DNA from 2 places in the Sporosarcina sp. P3 genome. Region 2 is predicted to be linked to the other one. Evidence: riboswitches for the same ligand, from Rfam matches in the RefSeq annotation. Region 2 holds a riboswitch; the other holds the start of a gene.
The links. A riboswitch is a leader RNA that binds a small molecule or an ion and turns the genes downstream of it on or off. The one in region 2 is predicted to bind FMN.
Positions count from the first base shown of each region.

Region 1 (6,970 bases), on a different contig from region 2:
TTCGCTGTTGTTCAAAATCCATTTTATATTGTTCGTTTAACATGTCTAATTTCTCCTTCACACCGCATAATGTCTATTACTATTATATGATGCAATTCCTTTATTCACTCATGAAAAGTACGTCCGTTCACAAACTCATCTATATCTATTATGCCGAATTTTGTCTAAAAAGTAAATACAGACAGTCTGCATCAACCTAACAATTGATGCAGGCGTTCACGCCAATGTAACGCTTCAACTACTTGTTCAGTTGATGAGTTTGACTTGATTAGCCAGTCCTCATCAAGATTTTGACAGTTCGAACAGCAATCTGCTTCTGCAGGCGAAGTATTTTCTCCAAAAAAACGCACTAATTTTTCTCGCAAACAACTGTCACTTTTTGCATAGCTCTCCATCTCCGCAATCTGTTTCTCTTTCACTTGATATATTTGTTGGATTTGTCGTACAACATTTGCCACATCAAATTGTTCCAAATAATAATCAAGTAAACGACTAGATACTTCGGTTAGCCCGGCTTGTTCAGAAGCCAATTGATTACCAGTACCTGATTGCAGTAAAGAATGATAATACATAGTTTGCTGTTCATCTGGTAGGTCCTCATACACTATAAACTTTACTTTCTGAATATCCCGCTCACTATACAATAGAGTAGCCGCAGCTTTTTCCCCGTCACGTCCTGCACGTCCTACCTCCTGGATATAGGCGCTAGGTGTAGCCGGTAGATGCTCATGAATAACTTGCCGGATGTCATCTTTATGAATTCCCATCCCAAATGCATTGGTCGCACAAATCCACTCAAGTTCACCTTGTACAAATTGTTGTTGAATAATGGATCGTTCATCCTGTTCCTTGCCACCGTGATAGCTGGCTGTCGGGATTCCTCTTTCTCGAATAATGGTAGCGAGTTCTTCTGCACGTTTCCGTGAAGCAACATAAATAACACCAGGACCGATTGTTGTAGCAAGCCTTTGTATAATCCATTCTGTTTTTTCCCATTCATTATCCATATGCATCACGCGATACGATATATTCGGACGGTCGATTGATTGTCTTTCGATGTGAGGGTTTCGCATGTGCAAATACGTGGTAATGTCTTCCACTACTTTATCATTCGCAGTAGCAGTCAATGCCAGTACTGGTGCTCTCTCTAAAACTGAGAATAATTCCTTTAGCCGTAAATAGTCTGGTCTAAAATCAAACCCCCACTCTGAAATACAATGGGCTTCATCTACCACAAAAAAAGCTATAGATAATTGTTGAACAAGTTGACGGACATGCTCTTGCATCACCATTTCAGGCGATAGAAAAATGAACTTATATTGCGCTAAAGTAGAAAGCGCTAATTCCTTTTCCTGCCTCGATAAAAATGAATTGATAGCGACAACACGCTTCTCTTTATGTTTACGCAAGTTAGCTACTTGATCTTCCATCAACGCAACGAGAGGAGAGATGATGATCACCGCACCGTCCTGCATGTAGGCGGGTAATTGATAGCAAAGTGATTTCCCTGTACCCGTTGGAAAAATCGCCACGGTGTCTCGTCCAGCTAGTAACTCGGTAATGACTTCTTGTTGTCCGGGACGGAATGATTCATACCCAAATTTTTGACGCAATATGTCTTGAAGTTCCATCAACTCTCCCTCCTTCCGATCATGATGATTAATCGCAATTGGAAATACGATAATTCTGGGCATTGCTGTTTCAGCAAACGTAATCGTTTCGTCTGTAACTGTTCAACATGACGCCAAACCGCATCTATTTGTTCTTCTTTTACAAAATCTTTATAGGGAAAGCTATCCATATTCGCTGCCATTTCAATAAAATGATCTTCGATTGTACTTAATTTCAAATTTCGTAGAGAGGCGATTTGCTCTACCGAATACCCCCTGTCGAATAGTTTTCGTGTTCGTTCTGCAGATTGTGTCAAATACGTATCCACTCGACAACCTGCCGCTAATTCTGTAAGCAATGGACAGTTCGGTTGCTGTTGTATGAAATCAAGCAAAATATGTAATGCCTCTATATAGTACAATTGTATAGTCTGAACCGGTAGATTTACATTATCCGCCATCTGTTCCCAAGTAGATGCAGTGAGCCGATAGCCCGTCAATCGATCGCTCACGATCGTGCGTTGTAATTCTGTTAACGAGGAGTGAGTTAGCACATATTCCAGTTCTATTCGCAATGACGTAGATAGATGGGTCATACTACTTGATTGATTACGCAAAAACTCTTTGACAAATTGCTGCGTAGGCAACTCTTTCTGAATCGGCATGAACATAGTTTCACCGCTGCGTAAATTCGACAATGTCTGAACTAGCAATGCCAACCGTCTAGCAAACTCTCTTTCACGTCCGCGATAATTCCAGCCATTAAATCGCCACATTTCACTACCTGTCGCCATTTGTCCTTTTGCCGTTACATAGACGAGCTCATGTATATAAATTAAACCATCTGCTTGCATCCGCTCTAACGCTCGTTGAAAGTCACTTGCCGTCAATTGCGGCAACAATGCATAGTATGATTTGACTTGATAATATTCGACGTCTTGTAATGTCTGTCCTGATCGTTTTCCGCGAAGTATATGGTAGACACCTTGCGCTGAACGCTCACCATGGAGGCGTTGAAAGATCGTTAATAAGATGGAATCAAAACTCATTTGAGCTACCCCCCTGAAGAAATAACGTTTTTTTGTTGAAAAGTGATGAAAACAGCTTTAGAATAGAGGAGATACAAAATAGGTTGAGTGAATGGAAGAAGGGAGAAAGACAAATGTCTAGCAAAAAGTATACAATTGTCGATCAGGATACATGTATAGCCTGCGGGGCCTGCGGGGCTGCTGCGCCGGATATCTATGATTATGACGATGAGGGGATTGCATTTGTTATTTTAGATGATAACATGGGAAACACTGAAGTTCCAGAAGAACTGATGGAGGACCTTGAGGATGCGTATGATGGCTGCCCTACCGATTCAATTAAAATTGCGGACGAAGCCTTCGAAGGTGATCCGTTAAAATATGAAGATTGATTTAATCTTAACAACACTTCCGATTTTCGGATGTGTTGTTTTTTATTTTTGCATTAAGTAGGTAGGCTACAGGATGGGATTTAAGCACTAAGCGGACGCTTCCTTGCGGGCCTTCAGTGAGTCAACCAATCGCAAGCTCCATTGGCACTCCCATCTAATTAGGCTAAACCATCGAGAGCCGCCTGTCGCATCAATCCCTTGGTACTCATTACTTAACTTTTTAAACACAAAAAAACGCCAGCCTCCCTTTTGAGGGAAGATTGGCGCGTATTTATTTAGAACGATAATTTCTTTTGTTGCTGAAGAATCCACTTCTCCATGCTTCTATATAACATCAACGTGATGGCTAATAGCATAACACCCTTAACCAGGTTGAATGGTAAGATTCCCAATATGATCATCTGATACAACGAGTCGCCTGTAACTGCTGGCATACCTAGGAAATATGTGTACATCGGCAAGAACACTAAGTAATTTAGTACACTCATACCTACTGCCATTGCTACTGTACCGGCGATCAAACCTGATGCAAGACCTTTAGTAGAACGATATTTCATGAAAATCCAATAGATCGGCATAATGAATAGCATACCTGTCACAAAGTTTGCGACTTCTCCTACTGGTACTCCTGTCGGGCTTCCTGATAAGAACCAATGCATGACGTTTTTCAATAACTCTACGCCTATTCCTGCAACTGGTCCCATCGTCATGATTGCCATAACTGCAGGGATTTCACTAAAATCGATCTTTAAAAATCCAGGCATTGCCGGGATCGGAAAGTTGAACTGCATTAATACAGTTGAAATACTTCCCAAAATGGCCACCAAAATTAACTTACGTAACTTCTTGTTATTCACTTGTTCCTCTCTCCTTTTGCGATTCACTTCAAAAGAGGAAAGGCTTGCTCATCTATTGTCCCGCTAAAAATCCCTAAAGCAAAATATGCCTTAGGGAGAGTAAAATGCACTGTTAAGAACAGATAAATTATACAAACTTATCCGTCAGGAAACAAGCACCACTTTTGCGTACACAAAAAGATGGCTGCACCTTCACCTTCTCCCATCCAGACTATACTGTCGGCTCCGGAATCTCACCAGAATCAGCTGTTAAGCTCGCGGGCTAAAAGTAGAATTCTACTTCATTTCCGCCGGTCGGGAATTACACCCTGCCCCGAAGATGAATCAATATTTGATTATGAACCTATTATAACGTAAAAAAACTGTTTTGTAAACTTCGCGAGTTTACAAAACAGAATTATTCGTTAATTAAATATTGTGGATTTGCACCAATCGGCTTTTCTACAGGCTGAGTGAAGTCAAATTCATTCCAGTATTTTTGCTTAACTTGATCAAACTTTACATATTTATCAAAACTTGCCACTGTCAGCGAGATGCCGTCTATTAATTGCATCGCTTCCTCCGGTTGCATCTGATCTAAATCAAGCTCTTCAGTAAATTTTACGTTGACAACCTCATCGTCTACTTTGACCGTGAAATCTATTTCTTTAGGTACAACAGTCGAATACACATCATTTGGTGAAACCTTCATGTCATTCAAAGCTTGCTCTACCGTTTCAGTAGTCTTACCAAAATTAGTGGAGAGTACTACTTCACCATCTGATTTTAAAAATCGATAATAGGCTTGATGCGAAACCATTCCTGACAAAGCGATAGGTTCTTCCACTTGACCTACTTGATCAAACATAATGGGCGAGGCATCTTCTTGTAAAAATTTTATTTCATCATATCCTAAAAACGTATCTTGTACGGATCGATTCAGCATCTCAAGTGTCGCACTCGATGTATCATACGTATGGTCCGCAGTAAATTTCATTTGAACTTGCTTACCGTTCGAGGAAATCATCGCTTTATACGGATGATACTCTATAAAACCTAGCGCCTCTTCGTCAAGTGTTTTAGCATACTCATTATAAAGCGCGACTGCATCTGGAGAGGTACCTAAGCGTTCAGCAAGGCGTTCATTCGGTATCAAGAATGTCACAGGAACAATGGTGGCCTGATTGGTAGCCAGGCCAATATGAAACACTGTGTGACCTATGAGATCGGAAGGATAAGCAGCATATGACAGCGGTGTCGAAGCCTGTCTAGTAAACACAGATGCGTCACTTGTGTCATTCGACTGCATCTCTTCACTACTCTCCATTTCGATAGGATCAGCCGATTCCTCTGTCGTTGCTTGATCCATCGATACTTCATTGTTTTGCTGAATGAATGTTGGCACAAGGATGGTGAGCAATACAATTGCTGCAACAGCTGCAAGGATGGGAGGCCATTTTGATTTCGACGACTTCTTCTTTGGCTCGTTCGGCTCAGAAAGTCTTGAGTCTTCCTTTAACCGTTGCATAATCTCATCTTTGGAACGCTGATCTTTCACGACAGGCATGTCACGTAAACGTTTCTCGATATGATCTTCATTCCATTTGTCTTTACTCATCTCATCACCCCTCCCTCGCGGAATGCGCTTCCAACTTCACTTGCAATACTTTGATTGCACGATGCTGTGTCGTTTTCACTTTGCTTTCAGTCCAGCCCAAAACTTCAGCCGTTTCAGCAACTGACAGATCTTGAAAGAAGCGCATGAGGATGACCATTTTCTGATCACCCGTACACGTGTGCAACACATCAAGCACCTGCTCTTGTTCTTCATCCGCTTCAATCAATTGTTCAGGCAAACGGTCAGTTGAGGCTAATTGCTCTGTTTCCCAATCAAAATGAATGTTTGCATGTTTGTTGATGGTGGATTGTTTTCGAAAATAGTCAATCGAGACATTTTTCGCAATCGCAAACAGCCAAGTTTTTTCAGAACTTTTCCCTTCAAAACGGCCATATGATTTGAGTACCCGCACATATACTTCATGCATCAAATCTTCGGCTACTTCCCGATTGCGAGTCAAATAAGTGAGGAAGTTGAATACGTCACGGTTATAGTCTTCATATAATCGTTGAAAAACTAAATCATTCATTCAATCCCCTCGCTCTATAGTAGTCGTTTCAGTATAGAAGAAGTTTCATTTATTTATTGCGTCAAATGGAAGCGAACAAATAAAGATAGTTCCTTTTTCATCGCCCCGGGTTGCTAAAATCGAGCCATTATGTGCTTCCATAATGTTTTTTGCAATAGCCAAACCAAGTCCTGTTCCACCTTTTCCTCTTGTTCTCGCTTTATCCGCCTTATAAAAACGCTCAAAGACGAATGGCAAATCTTTTTCAGGTATACCGACACCTGTATCGGCTACTGTAATATCAAGTGCTCCCGAAGACCGGTAGACACCTAGCGTCACCGCTCCACCATCTGGAGTATGACGGATGGCGTTATCGATCAAATTAGTGAACACTTGCTCAAGACGGTCTTCATCAGCCGTGACGAGTAGTGTATTCGGTTCCTCCGTTACCAAAGACAGATCCACTTTCGCATCTTTTGCTACTTGTGAGAACTTGGTTACCATACGTTCCAAAAACTCCACAATCGACAGAGGGTTTTTACTCAGTTGAATGTAGCCAGACTCCATTCTTGCTAGATTCAGCAAGTCTGTGACAAGGCGACTCATACGCTTAGATTCATCGTGGATGATCTGTACCATTTCCATACGTTCTTCTTCACTGCTCACTACATCATCTATGATGGCTTCACTATATCCTTGCAACATCGAAATGGGTGTTCGCAATTCATGTGAGACGTTGGCAATGAAATCCGAACGTAATTTATCTAGTTTATGCTGTTCCGTCATATCACGGAATACGGCCACCGCTCCACGGATACTATTTTCACTGTACAATGGACTAATGGAAATCACATAAAACTGTCCACCCAATTCCAACTCATCTTCTACTTCCTCAGCGAATGAAATGGCATGCTCTAGCATATGGAAGACTTCTTTAGGCAACGGATGATGACTTTTCTGATTATATCCATACCACTT
Region 1 covers NZ_PDZE01000002.1:325,617-332,586, reverse strand. Annotated here, with positions in the region: gene CSV61_RS03785 (hypothetical protein) at 1-43, opposite strand, end outside; gene CSV61_RS03780 (RecQ family ATP-dependent DNA helicase) at 192-1,631, opposite strand; gene CSV61_RS03775 (YpbB family protein) at 1,631-2,659, opposite strand; gene CSV61_RS03770 (ferredoxin) at 2,773-3,030, shown strand; gene CSV61_RS03765 (ECF transporter S component) at 3,306-3,887, opposite strand; FMN riboswitch at 4,078-4,212, opposite strand; gene CSV61_RS03760 (GerMN domain-containing protein) at 4,285-5,484, opposite strand; gene CSV61_RS03755 (RNA polymerase sigma factor SigX) at 5,489-6,013, opposite strand; gene CSV61_RS03750 (ATP-binding protein) at 6,059-6,970, opposite strand, start outside.
Region 1: linked by a shared signal. The riboswitch ahead of CSV61_RS03765 (ECF transporter S component) and the one ahead of ribD (bifunctional diaminohydroxyphosphoribosylaminopyrimidine deaminase/5-amino-6-(5-phosphoribosylamino)uracil reductase RibD) in region 2 are both predicted to bind FMN.

Region 2 (6,970 bases):
CTAAAATATGGAAAAGAGAAATTCACTAAAGTATTTGAAGACAGCGAAGCAGCATTGACTGCATTTAATGCCCTTCCTGCTCGCAATAATAAAGAGGTACGTGAAGCGACTTCTGGAAGCCTACTTTCTGACAGTAAGCGCAATCTCCCATTTGCGGAGCGCAAAGTGAAGCAACAAGAAAAATTCCAATTGCCACTCCTTCCTACTACAACAATCGGTAGTTTCCCACAAACGCCAGAAGTTCGGGCTACACGGAATAAATGGAGAAAAGGTGAAATTACGAATCAACAATACAAAGATTTCGTTCATGCTGAAATTAAAGAATGGATCGATATTCAAGAAGACTTGGGTCTTGATGTCTTGGTACATGGCGAATTCGAACGTACAGACATGGTGGAATATTTCGGTGAAAAGCTTGATGGTTTTGTCTTTACTGAAAAAGCATGGGTACAATCCTACGGTTCACGTTGTGTTAAGCCTCCAATCATCTTCGGAGACGTTGCATTCACTAAACCTATGACTGTGGAAGAATCTGTTTATGCGAAATCCCTTACAGATCATGAAGTAAAAGGAATGCTCACGGGTCCTGTCACTATTTTAAACTGGTCATTCGTTCGTGACGACTTGTCGAGAGAAGAAGTAACAAACCAAATTGCACTCGCTTTGCGTAAGGAAATTGAAGCGCTTGAAGCAGCTGGCATTCATATGATCCAAGTTGACGAGCCGGCACTTCGCGAAGGTCTTCCTTTAAAGAGATCTGAGTGGAAACACTATTTAGATTGGGCCGTCAATGCATTCCGCGTATCTACTGCTTCAGTGGAAGATACGACGCAAATTCATACGCATATGTGCTATTGTGATTTCAATGACTTTATCGAAGCGATTAGCGCACTCGATGCAGACGTCATTTCTATTGAGACTTCTCGTAGTCACGGCGATTTGGTTGAGGCTTTCAATGAGTACCATTACGACAAAGGAATCGGTCTAGGCGTTTATGATATCCATAGTCCACGCGTCCCTGCAGTCGAAGAGATGACAGAGATTATCAACAAAGGGCTTGAAGTACTCGAACCTAACCAGTTCTGGATTAATCCGGATTGTGGCTTGAAGACAAGAAAGCGTGAAGAGACAGTTGCAGCATTAAAGAACATGGTGATCGCTACTGTACAAGCACGAGAAAAGTTAGGCGTAGTAGCAGTGAAATAATGAATTTAAGACAGTCCTAGAAATTGTGTAGATTTCTAGGACTGTCTTTTGTTCGCATGGAGTTAGATATAAAGTAGTTTGCATAGGCACTTACGAGAGATTTTATGCTCCAGCATTTGGATTTGAATTAGACATTACAAAAAGGATATCCCATGAAGTAGCTTCTGGGACATCCTTTTTTATCTATATTTATTAATTAATCAAACTGCTTCGTTAGGTTCGCCATCTCAATAGCGGAAACCGCTGCGTCCCAGCCTTTGTTACCAGCCTTAGTCCCCGCACGTTCGATCGATTGTTCAATCGTATCCGTCGTTAGCACACCGAAGATCACTGGAATACCTGATTGCAAGCTTGCTTGGGAAACCCCTTTTGCCACTTCATTACAAACAAAGTCAAAATGAGGAGTTGCCCCGCGGATGACCGTGCCAAGCGTAATAACCGCATCATACTTTTTTGAATCCGCCATTTTCTTTGCGATCAACGAGATTTCAAATGCACCTGGAACCCATGCTATGTCTACATCCGCTTCTTCTACGCCATGACGTTTGAACGCGTCTTGTGCACCTGAAAGTAACTTCCCTGTGATAAACTCGTTGAACCGTCCAACGACGATCCCCACTTTTAAACCTGTACCCACTAAATGTCCTTCGAATAAATTACCCACTTTTCATCTCTCCTCATAAAGTTAATAAATGACCTAGTTTTTCCGCTTTTGTGTGTAAGTACTTTTCATTCGCCTTATTGAATGGCAGCTGGATTGGAACGCGTTCCACCACTTCTAGTTCATATCCTTTTAAGCCAGCGATTTTCTTTGGATTATTCGTCAGCAAACGCATTTGCGTAATGCCGAGTTCCCGAAGAATTTGTGCGCCGATACCGTAATCACGTAAATCCGCTGCAAATCCTAGTTTTTCATTCGCTTCTACCGTATCATAGCCTTGTTCTTGCAGTTCATAGGCTTTTAGTTTATTGATCAAGCCTATCCCCCTGCCCTCTTGACGCATATATAACAATACACCGCGCCCTTCTTCTTCTATTTGAGAGAGAGCTGCTTGCAGTTGCGGGCCACAGTCACAACGGCACGACCCAAAGACATCGCCTGTTAAGCATTCCGAATGAACTCTCACTAAGACCGGTTCGGCTGTCGTCACATCACCTTTTACTAATGCAACATGTTCTTTGCCCGTCATAGTCTCGGTATAGCCGACCATGCAGAACTCGCCATAGTCCGTCGGTAGCTTGATTTCTGCTTCACGTATGACTAATCGCTCTTGCTGTAGACGGTAATGAATGAGGTCTTGAATGGTGATTAGTTTCAAATCTAGTTCTTCAGCCATCTGACGTAGCTCCGGCACACGCGCCATCGTTCCGTCATCATTCATGATTTCACAAATAACGCCTGCAGATGCGCTGCCCGCCAGTCGCGCCAAATCTACTGCAGCTTCAGTATGTCCCGTACGTTCCAGCACACCACCTGATTTCGCTACGAGCGGGAATATATGCCCAGGACGTTTGAATTCACCTGCTGTTGCATGAGGTTCCATCATTTTTACAATGGTATCTGCACGTTCAAATGCACTAATTCCAGTATGTGTAGAGCAATGATCGACACTGATCGTGAACGCAGTACCATGTGAATCTGTATTATTGTCAGTCATCATCTGTAAGCCTAGTTGTACTGCTTTCTGTTCTGTTATCGGTACACAAATCAAGCCTCGACCTTTCGTTGCCATGAAGTTGATGATTTCAGGCGTAATTTGGTCAGCCAGTGCTACAAAATCCCCTTCATTCTCTCGATCTTCATCATCCACAACGATAACGACTTTACCCTGTCGTAAATCTTCTAATGCTTCTTCGATTGTATGAAACATCCTTATTCACTCCTTCACATAAATCCATGTTGTTGTAAAAAATCTTTTGACATTCTCGAACCAGCATCCTGTCTTTTTTGCAACATATTCTCAACATATTTAGCGAGCATATCGCATTCGAAGTTGACTATATCCCCTATTTGCTTTTTCGCAATGACTGTCATTTCCTGTGAATGCGGAATCAACGAAATCGTAATATCCGTATCTATCACTTCAAAAATCGTCAATGAAGTACCATCCAACGCGATCGAGCCCTTATGTAATAAATAGGGACTATATCCTTGCGGTAAGGACAAGCGTATATATAATGCATTATCCACTGTTCGCTTGTCACGGATTGTGGCTATTCCGTCTACGTGTCCCGTGACAAAATGTCCACCTAATCTGCCATTTGCTGCGAGTGCCCGTTCCAGATTCACAGAACTTCCCATCGCTAATTGCCGTAGTGATGTGGAGGATACAGTTTCAGGCATGACATCTGCTTCAAATCGTGTTTTGCAGAAGCTCTTCACCGTTAAACAGACACCGTTGACCGCGATGCTGTCTCCAACTCGCACATCTGTCAATACAAGCGATGCAGCAATCGTAAGTGTCATAGATTGAGCACCAGATTGTATGTGTTCAACGGAACCAATCTCTTCTATTATTCCTGTAAACATTGTTCAATCACTCTCTTTCGGTACAGCTATGATTTTAATGTCTGGACCGATCATCTCCACACTTTTAAAGGTTAACGGAAACGCTTCATTCATCAATCGAGGATCAAGTCCCCCAATTGGTGTCAATGATCCAATCCCACCAAGTAATTTGGGCGCTACATAGCAAATGACTTTCTGCACTGCGCGCGCTTTCACAAATGAAGCATTAATAGCCGCTCCACCTTCTACAAGCAACGTCATGACACCACGTCTTCCTAGCTCTAGTAGAATATCTTCTACAATCAACTGGGGTTTCTGCATCCGGACAATCTGGACATGCGGCTTCTTGAGTAACTTTTCGCGTGATAATTCTGCATATTTTCCGCAAAAAATCCATGTCGGCGCTTCTGTGTTTTGAATGACCTGGCTAGATTCCGGTGTTCGTAATGATGTATCTAAAATAACTCGAATAGGATGTTGTCCACCTAGGGGCAGTCTGGTGGTGAGAAGAGGATTATCATGAAGAAGCGTTTGCACACCTACTAAAATTGCATCTTGCGTATGGCGAAGTTGATGGACATCGAGTCGCGCCTGCTCACTCGTCACCCATTTGCTGTCTCCATTTGAAGTCGCAATCTTACCGTCTATCGTCATAGCTGTTTTCATTGTCACATGAGGTGTTTTATTTTTGATAAAATGAAAAAATGGTTCATATAGTTTTTTCGCGCGTTCATCGGAAACCACTTCGGTTACTTCTACTCCTGCTTCACGAAGTTTCGCAATGCCTTTACCTGCTACTAGCGGATTCGGATCCGTTATCGCGACGAAGACACGCTTGATACCCGCTTGAATAACGGAATCTGCACAAGGCGAAGTTTTACCGGTGTGTGAACAAGGTTCCAATGTTACATACAAATCAGCATCCGTTGCTTTGGCTCCCGCCATGTCCAATGCGACGCGTTCCGCATGGCGCTCTCCCGCTTGTAAATGTGCACCCATCCCAATAATTCGGCCTTCTTTTACGACGACCGCACCTACTGGTGGATTAGGAGAGGTTTGACCTGCCACATTTTCTGCAAGTTGCAAAGCCATTTCCATATAATTCTGATTCATCGAGCAACACTCCAGCTTACGGTATTCCTCTAGTGACAATTCTACACGCAAAAAGCCCCGCAACATATTATGCGGGGCTTGTAACCATGACTAAATAAACGTTATAAACAGCAATGAAAAAATCATTACATGTAGTATATACGCACTGTTCCTTCTCTCATCCAGACTTTAACTGTCGGCTTTGGAGTTTCACCAAATCCACCTTCTGCTTTATATAAAGCATCCGGGTCACGGACTAAGAGCTTGTTAGCTCATCACCGTCGGTAGGGAATTACGCCCTGCCCCGAAGGAAACATATTCGATTAATTAAGAGTCTAGCACATGTGGTGGCTAAATAACAACCGCTGAATAATTATTCAGCTGAAAATACCCATTTGTCTACAGTGAACTTTTCAATCGCTTCCATGTTAGGAGCATATCCGATTCCATCTTCTGTCGGAACCGTAATATACCCTTCGTTAGTTACTACTTCTGGCGTAATAATATCTTGTTCCCAGTAACGTGAAGATCCTGCCGTGTCGCCAGGAAGTGTGAAATTAGGCAATGTTGTCAACGCTACATTTTGCGCGCGGCCAATACCTGATTCCAGCATGCCGCCACACCATACATCAATGCCTTTTGTCGCACAATAATCATGAATTTTTTTTGCTTCTGACAGACCACCTACTCTACCAATTTTCACGTTGATAATTTTACAACTACCCAGTTCGATAGCTTTGCGCGTATCTTCCAACGAATGAATGCTCTCATCTAGACAGATCGGTGTCGTAATTTGCTTTTGTAGTGTTGCGTGATCGATAATATCGTCAGAAGCAAGTGGTTGTTCAATCATCATCAAGTTAAATTGATCGAGTTCTTTCAACAACTCCACATCATCTAACGTATAAGCAGAGTTCGCATCCGCCATTAATGGTACATCTGGATAGATTTCCCGAATAGCGCGGATTACTTCCACGTCGTATCCAGGTTTGATTTTTACTTTAATACGCTTATATCCTTCATCTATAAAGCTTGTAATATTCGCCAATAAATCCTCAACATGTTCTTCAATTCCAATACTGATACCAACTTCAATACGTTGACGTTGCCCTCCGAGTGCAGCAGCAAGTGTCATATGGTGATGCTTGGCATACACATCCCATACCGCTCCTTCAATTGTCGCCTTAGCCATATTGTTTTTGCGGATATGACTAAACAAACCACTTACCTCGTCAGGGTGTGTAATAGTTTTACCAAGTACTGCAGGTATCAAGAAATCACGCAGCATATGAATTGTCGTTTCTGTTGTTTCTTCGCTATACCAAGGGGCCGTAAATGCAACAGACTCCCCCCATCCTTCATGACCGTCCGCGTCTGTGACGGTTGCTAACAAAAAGTCTTTCTGCTGAATCGTCCCGAAACTTGTAGTAAATGGATGTTTCATGGTCATGTTCATTCTACGAAGTGTTATTGACTTAATTTTCATTGGATAAACTCCTTTGATTTTGCAACGGAATCATGGATCGCTTGCAGAAACGATAATACTGAACAGGTTCCTCTGTCCTGCATACATCGATCAAAGCAAATCCTTCGCCACTCAATTGCTGAAATATTTTTCTCGTCTTCATTCGCCATTCATAGGCTAATTGCGGATTTTGTTGTTTTATCAGTTGAATATGTTTAGGCACTGGTACTTCTATTGCTTCTAACTGTAGCCATTCACTAGTTTCTGGTAAAAGTATGACGGGATACATCTCTTCGTCCGAATGAATTCGAAAAGGACGACTATATGTAAGATCTGGTTGCCATTTTTCCAATACACGCGGGCTATCAATCCACCAGGCTACTTGAAAACGATCAGTCGGCAAGCCTTTGTTTAACCCATCATTCATATTCCCATAGCAATTGACTATATAGTCATAACACACGCCATATAACTTGGCAGTATTCAAGTAGGCGTTGCGACTTTCGAGTGGATCGAATGTCCAAACGATCAATTGATAGCCCATTTCCCGTGCCAGACGAAGTTGTTCTTCCTTTAAAAGTTTACCAATACCCATCATTTGAAATTCTTCATCTACCGCTAGCATGTGAGAGCATAGATATACTTTTCCTTCTGAATATCCTGCAAAGCTATAGGAATAGCCGATCAAACGATTTTCT
Region 2 covers NZ_PDZE01000012.1:22,757-29,726, forward strand. Annotated here, with positions in the region: gene metE (5-methyltetrahydropteroyltriglutamate--homocysteine S-methyltransferase) at 1-1,206, shown strand, start outside; gene ribH (6,7-dimethyl-8-ribityllumazine synthase) at 1,403-1,870, opposite strand; gene CSV61_RS13535 (bifunctional 3,4-dihydroxy-2-butanone-4-phosphate synthase/GTP cyclohydrolase II) at 1,884-3,077, opposite strand; gene ribE (riboflavin synthase) at 3,092-3,736, opposite strand; gene ribD (bifunctional diaminohydroxyphosphoribosylaminopyrimidine deaminase/5-amino-6-(5-phosphoribosylamino)uracil reductase RibD) at 3,740-4,828, opposite strand; FMN riboswitch at 4,974-5,123, opposite strand; gene menC (o-succinylbenzoate synthase) at 5,181-6,293, opposite strand; gene CSV61_RS13555 (GNAT family N-acetyltransferase) at 6,283-6,970, opposite strand, start outside.